DNA from 3 places in the Rhizobium sp. 007 genome. Region 1 is predicted to be linked to each of the others. Evidence: riboswitches for the same ligand, from Rfam matches in the RefSeq annotation. Region 1 holds a riboswitch; each other region holds the start of a gene.

Region 1 (4,155 bases):
ACGCGTGATATTATCGTGCGCCATCACTGGTGGCGCGATGCGCCCATAAGATTAAACCTTTATAAACATCGGGGATATTGGTTCAAAGGGAAGCACCGCGAGACGCATATCATGAAGACGCTCGCCGAGCTTGCAAAGCCCGGAGATACCGTTGTCGAGCTCGGCGGCCATATCGGCTATCTTTCGGTTCATTTAGCAAAGATCGTTGGCGATGACGGTACTGTTATCGTTTTCGAACCTGGGCCCAACAATTTGCCGTATCTTCGAACCAATACAGAGAGCTTTGCGAACATTAAAATCGTTGAAGCCGCGTGTGGAGATCTCGATGGCCCCGTGGAATTTTGGATAGAAGGCGTGTCGGGACAGAACAATTCATTGGACAAAAACTATAAAAATTTTGAACAAAACCGAGAAAATGCGTTCAGCGATGCGCTGATGGAATCCGTCACGGTCGAGATGATGCAGCTTGACACGTTCTTGGAAGAGACGGGCCTTCGTCCGGCGCTGCTGAAGATAGATGTGAAGGGTGCCGAACACCGTGTGCTTCTCGGTAGTTCGCACTGTCTAGCGAATATAAGACCACGTGGAAGTTACCGAGAATTTTGACGATGTAGCCAGAATATTTAACGAAAACGATTACGCAATATATGATCGCAGTCGCCCCGAGTGGGTGTGCATTCCGGCCGAACGCGCCGGAGCGTCCCAACAAATATCGGAGCATTGAGCGTCCGGGCTCGTTTTTGTCATCGCGTCATCGAAGCTTGCAACTCCGCCGCTTGCCGAAAAAGGAGCCGCCATAGTTCGACAAAGGAGCGGCATGAAAACGTCTTTATTCCCGCCTTTCTCGCATCAGGCTCTCAAAGGGCAGATGTTGGTAGCGGGATCTGACTTCATACAGCCATGCTTTTTTTAGGGGTGACAGACAGAGATTTGTCTGCAATGAAGACCGCGATGAGAGACAGGGGCGTCCGTTGCAAGACGGGCTGAGAAGTACCCTTCGAACCTGAACCGGATAATGCTGGCGGAGGGAGTCGCTCGGAGCCTTGCTTATTCAGTCCGGCTCCCCGCGCCTTTGCCCCGCCAGAAAGGGGCAAATGCCGATACGAAGTTCACCCGGACAACTCTTCGCTGCCATGCGCGCGACGCCGCCGCTCGTGCATTGCATCACCAACTACGTCGCGATGAATATCGGGCCCGGTTCCCTTTCATGGCGCCTCCTTGACGCGCTTGCGCAGCTCGATGGAACCGCACTCGATGCTGCGGCAAGAGTAACATCGAGATGAAGCGTTTCGATCTTTCCCTTTATCCTGTCCTCGACCCGGATCTGTGCGCCGGTATCGGCATGGTCAAGACGGCGCTCGCCGCGGCTTCCGGCGGAGCAACGATCATACAGCTGCGCGATAAACAGGCAGGCACGGCAGGCCGGGTCAAGACCGGTCGAGCGTTGAAAGCCGCGCTTGCCGAAACCGGCGCCCTTCTGATCGTCAACGACGACGCCGAGGCTCCAATTGCGATCGAGGCGGATGGGTTGCATGTCGGGCAAAATGACATGGCCGCCCGCGACGCGCGCAAACAGATCGGATCATCGATGATCCTTGGACTTTCGGTGGCAACCGAGGAACTGGCCGCGGCCGTCGACCCGGCAATCGTCGACTATGCCGGTATCGGTCCTGTCTTTGCCACATCGACAAAACCGGATCACAAGCCTCCAATCGGCATCGATGGCGTGGCAAGGCGCGCGAGGGCCTGCCGCGTACCAGGGGTCGCGATCGGCGGCCCCAAGGCGACCCATGCAGAATATGTGCTTGCGGCAGGGGCAAAGGGGCTCGCGGTCGTATCTGCTATCTGTGGCACGCCGGATCCGCGGCAGGCTGCCGCGAGCATTACTGACGCAATCCGAAAGGCACGCGCATGATATGCAACGTTCTTTCCATTGCCGGCTCCGACCCTTCGGGCGGCGCGGGCGTCCAGGCCGATTTGAAAACATGTTCGGCGCGCGGCACCTATGGCATGGCCGTTTTGACGGCCTTGACGGCTCAGAATACCCAGGGCGTTTCCAGCGTGCATGCAGTTCCCGCTGACTTCGTCGCCGAGCAGATCGCCATGGTCTTCGCCGATATCCGCGTCGATGCGGTGAAGATCGGCATGATCGCCAATGCACCGATTGCCGAAGCTGTCGCCAACGCCCTTTTGCCGCACCGCGGCATACCGATCGTGCTCGATCCGGTGATGATTGCCAAAGGAGGTGCTGCCCTCCTTGATGTTGAAGCCATCGACTTTCTCAAGACCCGGCTTTTGCCGCTCGCAACGCTTCTTACCCCCAATCTGCCAGAAGCCGCCGCTCTGCTCAGAGAGCCGGTCGCAGGGACCCGAGATGCAATGGAGCGGCAAGCGGAAAAGCTGCGTGCGCTTGGTCCCTCTGCCGTTCTCGTAAAGGGCGGCCATCTTGGCGGGATGCAAAGCCCTGACGTCCTGGTAAGCGAAAGCGGGATTACCTGGTTTGAAGCGCCACGCGTTCCGACGAAGAACACGCACGGCACCGGCTGCACACTTTCGAGCGCGCTTGCAGCAGAACTCGCAAAGGGCGGATCGCTCGAGGCCGCGGTCGCTACAGCCAAAGATTACCTGGCTGCCGCCGTTGCCAAAGCCGGCACGCTCAGCGTCGGTTCGGGCCACGGTCCGGTTCAGCATTTTCATCAGCTCTGGGCATGATGCACAGGGCTGCTTAGGTCTTCACGGCGCCAGCGGTCAGACCGGCGATGATATGCTTTTGGGCGACGAAGAACACGATCACCGTCGGCAGGATGGTAAGCGTGATGAAGGCGAGCACCAGCTGCCATTCGGTGCCATACTCGCCACGATAGACCATGATGCCGAGCGGCCACGGATATTTCGATTCCGAATTCAGCATGATCAGCGGCAGGATATAACTGTTCCAGCTGCCAACGAAGGAGATGATGCTGACGGTTGCAACGATCGGCCGCGCAAGCGGTAGCGAGATGTACCAGAAGAAGCGCAGATAGCCGCAACCGTCGACAAAGGCCGCTTGGAACAATTCTTCCGGGAGGTTTCGGAAATAATTCCTGAAAAGCAGGATGCTCATGCCGAGGCCGAATGCGACCTGCGGCAGCACCACGCCCCAATAGGTATCGAGAAGACCCAGATCGCGGATGCGGATGAAGAGCGGCAGGATCGCCGTTGCTGCCGGAAACATCAGGCCGAGCAGGAAATAGTTCAGCAGGAACGACGAGCCGAAGAAACGGACATGCGCAAAGGTGAAGGCGGCCATCGACGAGACGATCAGCGTGAGAGAGACCGTGAGCGCTGCAATGACCAGCGAATTGAAGATCTGCAGCCAGTATCGCTCCCCGAAGAGGATATCGGTATAATTTGACCATTGCCACTCTGCAGGGAGCCCAAAGGGATTGGTGCGCAGGTCGCCCAACGTCTTGAAACCGCCGAGCGCCGTCGTCAGCAACGGGATGAGAACCAGCGCCGCAATCAGCGTCAGCGACACGTAGAGATAAAGCCGCGTCTGCAGCGGCATGCGAATGGTGGAGCTCGTGTCAATCATTGCGCATGAAAATCCTCTTGTAGCCGAAGGCGAGTGTCATGCAGATGATGAAGAGGACGACACCGACGGCGCTGCCGAGACCAACCTGCATGCGCATGACGCCGTAGGTGTAAAGGAAGGTCACCATCGTCTGCGTCGAATTCGATGGCCCGCCGCCTGTCAGCGGCATGATCATGTCGAAGAGCTGCAGCGAACCGATGACCGCAAAGAAGATGGATAGGCGCAGCGTGGATCCAAGCAGCGGCAGCGTCACATAGCGGAACTTCTGCCAGCCTGTCGCCCCGTCGATCTCAGCTGCTTCGAGCACATTTTTGTCGACCGATTGCAGGCCGGCGATGAAGAGCATCATGTGGAAGCCGAAATACTTCCAGACGATAACGGCAAGCACGGCGTAAATGGCGAGATCCTTGTCGGCGAGCACATAGGGGGTCGCGAGACCGAAGAAGTTCGAGATTGCGGCAAAGAGCCCGTAGTCGCCGTCATAAACGAAGCGCCAGATCAGGCCAGCTGCGACATCGGCAAGAACGTAGGGCAGAAAGAAGATCAAGCGGAAGGCGACGACGCCAGGGATACGGTGGGCC
Region 2 (4,155 bases), on a different replicon from region 1:
CCGAGGGTTAGCACCAACGTGAAGCTGGTGGCGCAGAGCATGAAGATCAATCCGGCTATCCCAGGAATGAGCGGGCGGATCGCCGGCCATTCAATGAAGCGGAAGACCGAGCGGGGCCGCATGCCGAGGCCGCTTGCCATCAGCCAGTATTCGGCGGGCACGCGTTCGAGACCGGCAAGCATCAGGCGGCAGGCAAGCGGCAGGTTGAAGAAGACATGGGCGAGAAGAATGCCGGTTAGCCCATAGATGCTCACCGGTTCGTCAAGCCCGATCTTCATCATAAGCGAGTTCAACAACCCCTGCCTGCCCCATATCCCGATCAAGCCGAGTGCGCCGATCAGAACCGGCAGCCCCATAGGAACCGCCATCAGGCGGATGATCCAGATGCGCCCTAGAAAATGCGGCTGGCGAGCGAGCGCGCGTGCGACCGGAATCGCGAAGACGATGGAAAGTGCGGTCGAAAGCAGCGCCTGCAGCAGCGTGAAGCGCAGCACACGCAGAATATAAGGATCGAAAAGAATGCCGACGATGGCAGCGCCGCCTCCGGCAAAAAGCAACGAGAACGCTGCAAGTCCGACAAACAACGTGACGGCGGCGAGGCTGATCGCCCCGCCGGTCAATGCACGCTGCCGTTCGGCTGCGGTCTGCAGCATCAGTTCATGCTCATCGCCGCAAGCCACTCGTCGATCCAGGCCTTGCGGCTTCTGGCGACCTCGTCGGAGCTCATCAGGAAGGTCTTGGCCGGATTGACGAGCTTGCTAAAGGCATCCGGCAGCGGCTTGGAGGTTGCGGAAACGGGCATCATCCAGTTGTTCGTCGGGATGGTATCCTGGAAGCCGGGCGTTATCATGAATTTCAGGAAGTCGCGGGCAAGATCCTTGTCCTGCGCATTCTTCAAAAGGCCCGCGACTTCGATCTGGATATAGTGGCCTTCCGAGAAGGCTGCGGCCTGGTAGCGATCGGTATTCTCAGTCACCATGTGATAGGCAGGGGATGTGGTATAAGACAGCACCATCGGCGCCTCGCCCTTGGTGAACAGGCCATAGGCCTCGGACCAGCCGGGCGTGACCGTCAGGATGCGGTTCTTGAGTTTGCCCCAGGCTTCCGGCGCCTTGTCGCCGTAAATGGATTTGACCCAGAGCAGCAGGCCGAGGCCCGGCGTCGAGGTTCGCGGATCTTCGATGACGATCTTCTGCGAAGGATCACCTTCGACCAGATCCTTCATGCTCTGAGGCGGGTCCTTGATCGTTTGCGTATCGTAGATGATCGCGAAGTGACCGTAGTCGTAGGGAACGAAGACATCGTCCACGAAGCCGCCCGGCACCTTCAGCGCGCCGACATCGACGCCACTTGCGTCGAACAGGCCGGTCTCCTTGGCTTCGGTGACGAGGTTCGTGTCGATACCGAGGACGACGTCGGCCTTGGTGGAAGCTCCCTCGAGCTTCAAGCGCGAAAGCAGGGCGACGCCATCGGCGACGCTGACGAAATTGACCGTGCAGCCGCATGTCTTCTCGAAAGCGTCCTTGACCTTCGGCCCGGGTCCCCATTCGGACGTGAAACTTTCGTAAGTGTATATGGTGAGCGTCTTTTCCGCGCCGTGCGCGGCAGACAAGCCGAGCGTCGCGGCGAAAAATGCTGCGGTCAGCGAAGAGATGATCGATGTGCGGCCGGACATGGCGCGCCTCCTCCTTGAGTTTCTTTTGAAGGGGAAAAGGGCGTTGCCAAATGTCACGCGTCTAATCCCTCCGCCGGTGTTAACCGGATCAGGTTCCGCGGGTTGGCTCGATGCCTCTCAGCCGGTATCCTTGCGGACATCCAGGCACCCCGTTAGAGCGTCGGCAGATGTATCGCCATGAAGGCTTTATGACAAGGGCGAAGCGCGCTGACCGTAGCCCCTTTCCCTTGGCCCCTGCTTTGCGCTATGGGCAATGCCATGAGCCAATCCACTTTCACGATCCTGCTCGGCGGCGAACTCTCCCTGACCGAGCGCCTGCGTTCTGCCGTTTCAGGCAGCCGCTTCATCGCCGCCGACGGCGGTATGCGGCATGCAGCAGCGCTTGGCGTGGTGCCGGAGCTTTGGGTCGGGGATTTCGACTCGACGCCGCCGGATCTGGAGGGCGTATTTCCGCATGTCCCGAAACAGCCCTACCCGGCCGCCAAGGCCGCAACGGATGGTGACATCGCGGTGTCGGAGGCGATTGCGCGCGGCGCACGGCGAATTGTCCTTGCCGGTGCGCTCAGTGGCGAGCGCTCGGACCACGCGCTGCAGCTCCTGCTTTACGCCGTCAGCCTTGCCGAACAGGGTTTCGACATTCTGTTGACCTCCGGAACGGAGGAGGCCGTGCCGCTTCTCGCTGGTAAAATTGAGCTCGATTTGCCGAGGAACAGCCTGTTTTCGGTGTCCGGCTTCAGCGAACTTCATGGTCTTTACATCGAGAATGCCCGGTATCCGCTCATCGATTTTCATTTGCCCTTCGGCTCCTCGCGTACCATTTCCAACGTCGCGGAAGGCAAGGTTCGTTTTAGGCTCGGCAGCGGCCGGGCGATTGTCCTTGCCCGCCCTTATGATTTTTCCGGAGTCTGATTTTTGGCCCCTCCCATCCTGAAACTCGACGATATCTTCCTAAGCTTCGGCGGAACGCCTCTCTTGGCCGGCGCGGCCCTGCAGGTCGAGCCGGGCGATAAGATCTGTCTGGTCGGCCGTAACGGCTCGGGCAAATCGACCCTTCTGAAGATTGCGGCCGGCATCGTTGAAGCGCAATCGGGCGAGGTTTTCCGCCATCCATCCTCGACGGTGCGCTATTTGGAGCAGGCTCCGGATTTCGCCGGTTTCAAGACGGTGCAGGCTTATGCGGAAGCCGGTCTTGGGCCGGGCGATGATCCTTATCGCGTGACCTACCTCCTCTCGCATCTCGGCCTTACTGGCGAAGAGGACCCGAAGAACCTCTCCGGCGGCGAAGCGCGACGCGCAGCGCTTGCCCGCGTGCTGGCGCCTGAACCGGATATTCTCCTGCTTGATGAGCCGACGAACCATCTCGACCTTCCGACCATTGAATGGCTGGAAGGCGAACTTCAGAAAAGCCGCAGCGCGCTGGTCCTGATTTCCCACGACCGCCGTTTCCTCGAAAAGGTCTCTACGGCGACCGTCTGGCTCGACCGGGGTATGTCGCGGCGCCTCGACCGTGGCTTTGCCCATTTCGAAGCCTGGCGCGATCAGGTGCTCGAGGCGGAAGAACTGGAGCAGCACAAGCTCGGCAAGGCGATCGAACGCGAGGAGCACTGGCTGCGCTATGGCGTAACCGCTCGGCGCAAGCGCAACATGCGACGCCTCGGCGAGTTGCAGACCATGCGCTCGCAGCATCGTGGCCACAAGGGGCCGCAGGGGACCGTGCAGGCTGCGGTGTCCGATGCGCAGGAATCCGGCAAGCTGGTGATCGAAGCGGAAAAGATCACCAAGACTTTCGATGACCGTCAAATTGTTGCGCCGTTCTCAATCCGCGTCCATCGCGGCGATTGCATCGGTCTGGTCGGACCAAACGGCGCGGGCAAGACGACGATTCTGAAGATGCTGACGGGACAGCTTTCGCCGGACAGTGGCACGGTGAAGCTCGGGACCAATCTCGAGATTGCAACGCTCGACCAGAAGCGCGAAGATCTCAATCTGGAGGATACGCTCGCGCACTACCTGACCGACGGGCGCGGCGAGAATCTGCTGGTGAACGGGGAGCAACGGCACGTCACCGGCTATATGAAGGAGTTCCTCTTTCAGCCGGAGCAGGCGCGCACGCCGATCAGGAACCTGTCAGGCGGTGAGCGCGCGCGGCTGATGCTGGCGCGCATCCTCGCGCGCCCGACCAACCTTCTGATCCTCGATGAACCAACCAACGACCTCGATCTCGAGACGCTGGACCTGCTGCAGGAAATCGTCGCCGGCTTCCCGGGCACGGTTATCCTCGTGAGCCACGACCGCGACTTCCTCGACCGCACGGTGACCTCGACAATCGCGCCCGCCGTCCCCGACGCGCCTGATGGGCGCTGGATCGAATATGCCGGCGGCTATTCCGATATGCTTGCCCAGCGCAAGGGCGCAATGGAGGAGCGGAAGAAGATCGAAAAGGCCGCGGAGAAGCCGAAAGCTGAGGCGGCTGCATCTGT
Region 3 (4,155 bases), 250 kb from region 1:
CGATCTTGACATCATTCCGATCGGGCAACCCCAGATGCTCCTTTGGCGTGACATAGCAAAGCATGGCCGTCCCGAACCAACCGATCATCGCAGCCCCTATGCCTGAGGTAATATGGTCGTAGCCGGGTGCGATATCCGTCGTCAGAGGGCCGAGCGTGTAGAAGGGCGCCTCGCCGCAGACGGCAAGCTGCTTGTCCATGTTTTCCTTGATCTTGTGCATCGGAACATGGCCTGGCCCTTCGATCATCACCTGGCAGTCCTTCGCCCAGGCAATCTTCGTCAGTTCGCCAAGGGTTTCGAGCTCGGCGAACTGCGCTGCGTCATTGGCATCGGCAATCGAGCCCGGCCGCAGGCCGTCGCCGAGCGAGAAGGAGACGTCATAGGCGCGGCAGATATCGCAGATCTCCTCGAAATGCTCGTAAAGAAAGCTCTCACGGTGGTGATGCAGACACCACTTCGCCATGATCGAGCCGCCGCGCGAGACGATTCCGGTCACCCGGTTGACGGTCAGCGGGATATAGTGGAGCCGCACGCCGGCATGAATGGTGAAATAGTCGACACCCTGTTCCGCCTGTTCGATCAGCGTGTCACGATAAACCTCCCATGTCAGGTTCTCGGCAATGCCTTCGACCTTTTCCAGCGCCTGGTAGAGCGGCACGGTGCCGATCGGCAATGGCGAATTGCGGATGATCCATTCGCGGATATTGTGGATGTTGCGGCCGGTCGAAAGGTCCATGACCGTATCGGCACCCCAGCGCGCCGCCCAAACCATCTTTTCGACCTCTTCGGCCATCGACGAGGTGACGGCGGAATTGCCGATATTGGCGTTGATCTTCACCAGGAAGTTGCGGCCGATGATCATCGGTTCGGCCTCTGGATGATTGATGTTGGCGGGGATGATCGCGCGGCCTGAGGCCACTTCCTGCCGGACGAATTCAGGTGTGACATAGTCGGGGATATGGGCACCGAAGCTTTCGCCGTCGCGAACCATGGCCTCGCATTGTGCCTTTCGGCCGAGATTTTCGCGGATGGCGATGAATTCCATTTCCGGCGTGATGATGCCGGCACGCGCATAGGCAAGCTGGGTGACGGCCCTGCCGTTCTTGGCCCGCAGCGGCTGGCGCTGGCCGGGAAATTCGGGCGTCAGCCGCTCACCGCTGGCAAAACCATTGTCTTCCGGGCGCACGTGGCGACCCTGATAGGCCTCGACGTCGCCGCGGGCCAGCACCCAGTCGCGCCGAAGCTGAGGCAAGCCCTCTTCGATGCGAATATCGGCCCCCTCGACCGTATAGGGGCCAGACGAATCATAGACCGCGACTGGCGGCTCGCCTGCGGTCGGATGAACGCTGATCTCGCGCATAGGCACGCGAATGCCGGGATGGATATCTCCCGCAACGTAAACTTTGCGGGATGCCGGCAAAGGGCCGGTGGTAACGCTCGGGGTAATGGTCTTTGCGGCAATATTCATGGTTTGAGGCTCCAAGTTGTGATTGGAGACCCAGTCCTCAGCCGGAATGATGGAAAGACGCCGGCATGGATTCCACGCGTGAATTCCAAGCCTTTCGAGCGCTCGCACCGTCCCTACGCCAGTATGAACTGGATCAGGTTCAACGGGTCACTGCGCGCGACAGCAGTATCTCAGCCCCTTGCCGGGACCCCCCTGGTGAATGTTCAAAGGTTAAGGTCGGGTGTCGCCGGTGTCAAGACGAGCGGCTCAAGTCACCCTCCTTTGCAGTCAGCGAGCCAGCCACCCGCCGTCGACCGGCAGGACGGTGCCGTGGACGTAGTCGGACGCCGATGAGGCGAGAAACACCGCCGCACCGCCGAGTTCGGCGGGCACTCCCCACCGCCCTGCCGGGATGCGTGCCAGAATGGCGGTACTGCGGTCCGGATCTTCGCGGAGCGCCGTCGTGTTGTTGGTGACAAAGTAGCCGGGCGCGATGGCGTTGACGTTGACGCCTTTGCCTGCCCATTCGCAGGCAAGCAGCCTCGTGACGCCGGCAAGGCCGCTCTTCGAGGCCGTGTAGGACGGAATCCGGATGCCGCCTTGGAAGGACAGCAGCGAGGCGATGTTGATAATCTTGCCCCTGCCCTTTTCGATCATGTGGCGGCCAGCGGCCTGAGATAGGAAGAAGGCCGTTTTGAGATTGGTGTCGATGACGGCGTCCCAGTCTTCCTCGGTGAAGTCGATCGCATCGGCGCGGCGAATGATACCGGCATTGTTGACGAGGATGTCGAGTGCACCGAAGGCCGAGAGCGTTTCGGCGACGATACGCTTTACCGGCGCGATCGTGCCAAGATCGGCCTTGATGGCATGGAAGCGTGCCCCAGCCTCCGTGACCATCGCCTCGGTTTCATCCATAGACGAGCGGCCGACGGCGGCAATCGAGGCACCTGCTTCCGCAAGCGCCATCGCAATGCCCTGCCCTATGCCAGTATTGGCGCCCGTGACAATGGCCACGCGACCGGAAAGATCAAATGGATTTGCCATTGGACTTACCTTAAATCTGCGATCGCGATCTGATCCATGTCGGTGAAGCTCTTGTTGTCACCGGCCATCGCCCAGATGAAGCTGTAATTCTTGGTGCCAGCACCCGAATGGATCGACCACGGAGGCGAGATGATCGCCTGCTCGTTTGCGACCAGCATGTGCCGGGTCTCCTGCGGTTCGCCCATGAAATGGAAGACGCGCTGATCGGTATCGAGATCGAAGTATAGGTAGGCTTCCATGCGCCGGTCATGGATGTGGCTCGGCATGGTGTTCCAGATGCTGCCCGGCTCCAGCATCGTCAGTCCCATGGTGAGCTGGCAGGACTGGCAGACCTCGGGATGGATGAACTGGAAGATTGATCGCTTGTTGGCAGTTGCCGCTTCGCCAAACGTTAGATGCCGAGCCTGTTCGCGCGTCAAGAGCACCGTGGGATGCGGTTGATGTGCCGGCGTCGAGACGAGGTAGAACTTGGCGGGATTACCGGCATCAGCACTTTCGAAGCGGATGTCCACCGCGCCCTTGCCGATATATAGGCAATCGTATTTCGCGATATCGTACGCCTTGCCGTCGATCAGGACGCGGCCTGCTGCCCCGATGTTCAGCGCACCGAGCTCGCGTTCGGCAAGGAAGGTTTCCTGGCCGATTGCCTTTGGCGCCGACAACGTGAGTGCGGCGCCGAGCGGCATTGCGCCACCGATCACCATGCGGTCGTAATGCGAATAGGTAAGCCTGATTTCGCCACCTTCGAAGACGGTGTCGACAAGAAAGTGGCGTCGCAGTGTGTCCGTGTCGTAGGCGCGGACGGCCTCGGGATGGGAAGCGTGTCTTACGTCGACTTTCATTGAAAATGTCCTTTCTTTTCAGTGCATACCATAGGTTTTTTCGCATCCTCGATAAAGTAATTCGGGTCCCAGATTTCGGCCCTTTCGACCTCGTGCAGAAGTCTGCCGAGATGGAGGTCCATGGCCTCGACGGCACCCTTCTTGTCGCCCTTGCGCATGCAGTCGATGACGGTCGAATGCTCCTCGATGACGCGGGCGAGACGGCCATCCTGCGGCAACGTCAGGAGGCGGTAACGGTCGCTGTGCACCTTGACCTGCTCGATGATTGCCCAGATGCCGGAAAAGCCGGCGATATCGCTGATCAGTTTGTGGAAGTCGATATCAAGCCGGTGGAATGCCGTCACCTCGCCATTGCGAAGGCAGGCGCCAAGATCGTCGAGATTGCGATCGAGCAGACGGATGCCGGCGGGCGTCATCTTGTCCACGGCATGGCCGACGGTGGTTATCTCGAGGGCTTTGCGCACAAGGATGGCTTCATAGAGCGCGCGGCGCGGAATGCGCGAGACGAACGTGCCGGATTGGGGAAAGATATCAACGAGGCCATCGTCGCAAAGACGTAAGATCGCCTCGCGGATCGGCGTTCGGCTGACGCCGAAGTGCGCCTCCAACTCCTTCTCGCTCAACAAGTCCATGGGCTTGCGCCGAAGCGAGAGGATGTCGTCGCGCAAAACATCGTAGACCAGGGTTGCGGCGCGGGGAGCTGTGGCACGCTGGTGGGAAAGTTGGGTTACGCCCGCCAAGGAACGCTTCTTGCGCGCTTCGCTCATTGGCCACGCATTTTGTCAAATCGCAGTTTGAAATACCGACTGACTTGCACCGATT

Evidence for each region. Region 1 has a riboswitch for thiamine pyrophosphate ahead of ISN39_RS36850 (hydroxyethylthiazole kinase). Riboswitches for the same ligand answer to the same signal wherever they lie in the genome.
Region 2: it holds a riboswitch for thiamine pyrophosphate, as region 1 does, so the genes downstream of both, thiB (thiamine ABC transporter substrate binding subunit) here and ISN39_RS36850 (hydroxyethylthiazole kinase) in region 1, are expected to answer to the same signal.
Region 3: it holds a riboswitch for thiamine pyrophosphate, as region 1 does, so the genes downstream of both, thiC (phosphomethylpyrimidine synthase ThiC) here and ISN39_RS36850 (hydroxyethylthiazole kinase) in region 1, are expected to answer to the same signal.

Annotation. Positions count from the first base shown of each region.
Region 1 is NZ_CP064188.1:1,384,435-1,388,589, forward strand. Features, by position in the region: gene ISN39_RS27610 (FkbM family methyltransferase) at 16-606, shown strand; TPP riboswitch at 951-1,047, shown strand; partial or broken gene ISN39_RS36850 (hydroxyethylthiazole kinase) at 1,095-1,190, shown strand; gene thiE (thiamine phosphate synthase) at 1,280-1,915, shown strand; gene thiD (bifunctional hydroxymethylpyrimidine kinase/phosphomethylpyrimidine kinase) at 1,912-2,712, shown strand; gene ISN39_RS27630 (carbohydrate ABC transporter permease) at 2,726-3,574, opposite strand; gene ISN39_RS27635 (sugar ABC transporter permease) at 3,567-4,155, opposite strand, start outside.
Region 2 is NZ_CP064187.1:3,760,745-3,764,899, reverse strand. Features, by position in the region: gene thiP (thiamine/thiamine pyrophosphate ABC transporter permease ThiP) at 1-653, opposite strand, end outside; gene thiB (thiamine ABC transporter substrate binding subunit) at 653-1,675, opposite strand; TPP riboswitch at 1,724-1,837, opposite strand; gene ISN39_RS18420 (thiamine diphosphokinase) at 1,934-2,584, shown strand; gene ISN39_RS18415 (ABC-F family ATP-binding cassette domain-containing protein) at 2,588-4,155, shown strand, end outside.
Region 3 is NZ_CP064188.1:1,137,619-1,141,773, reverse strand. Features, by position in the region: gene thiC (phosphomethylpyrimidine synthase ThiC) at 1-1,468, opposite strand, end outside; TPP riboswitch at 1,561-1,672, opposite strand; gene kduD (2-dehydro-3-deoxy-D-gluconate 5-dehydrogenase KduD) at 1,736-2,491, opposite strand; gene kduI (5-dehydro-4-deoxy-D-glucuronate isomerase) at 2,497-3,333, opposite strand; gene ISN39_RS26530 (GntR family transcriptional regulator) at 3,330-4,100, opposite strand.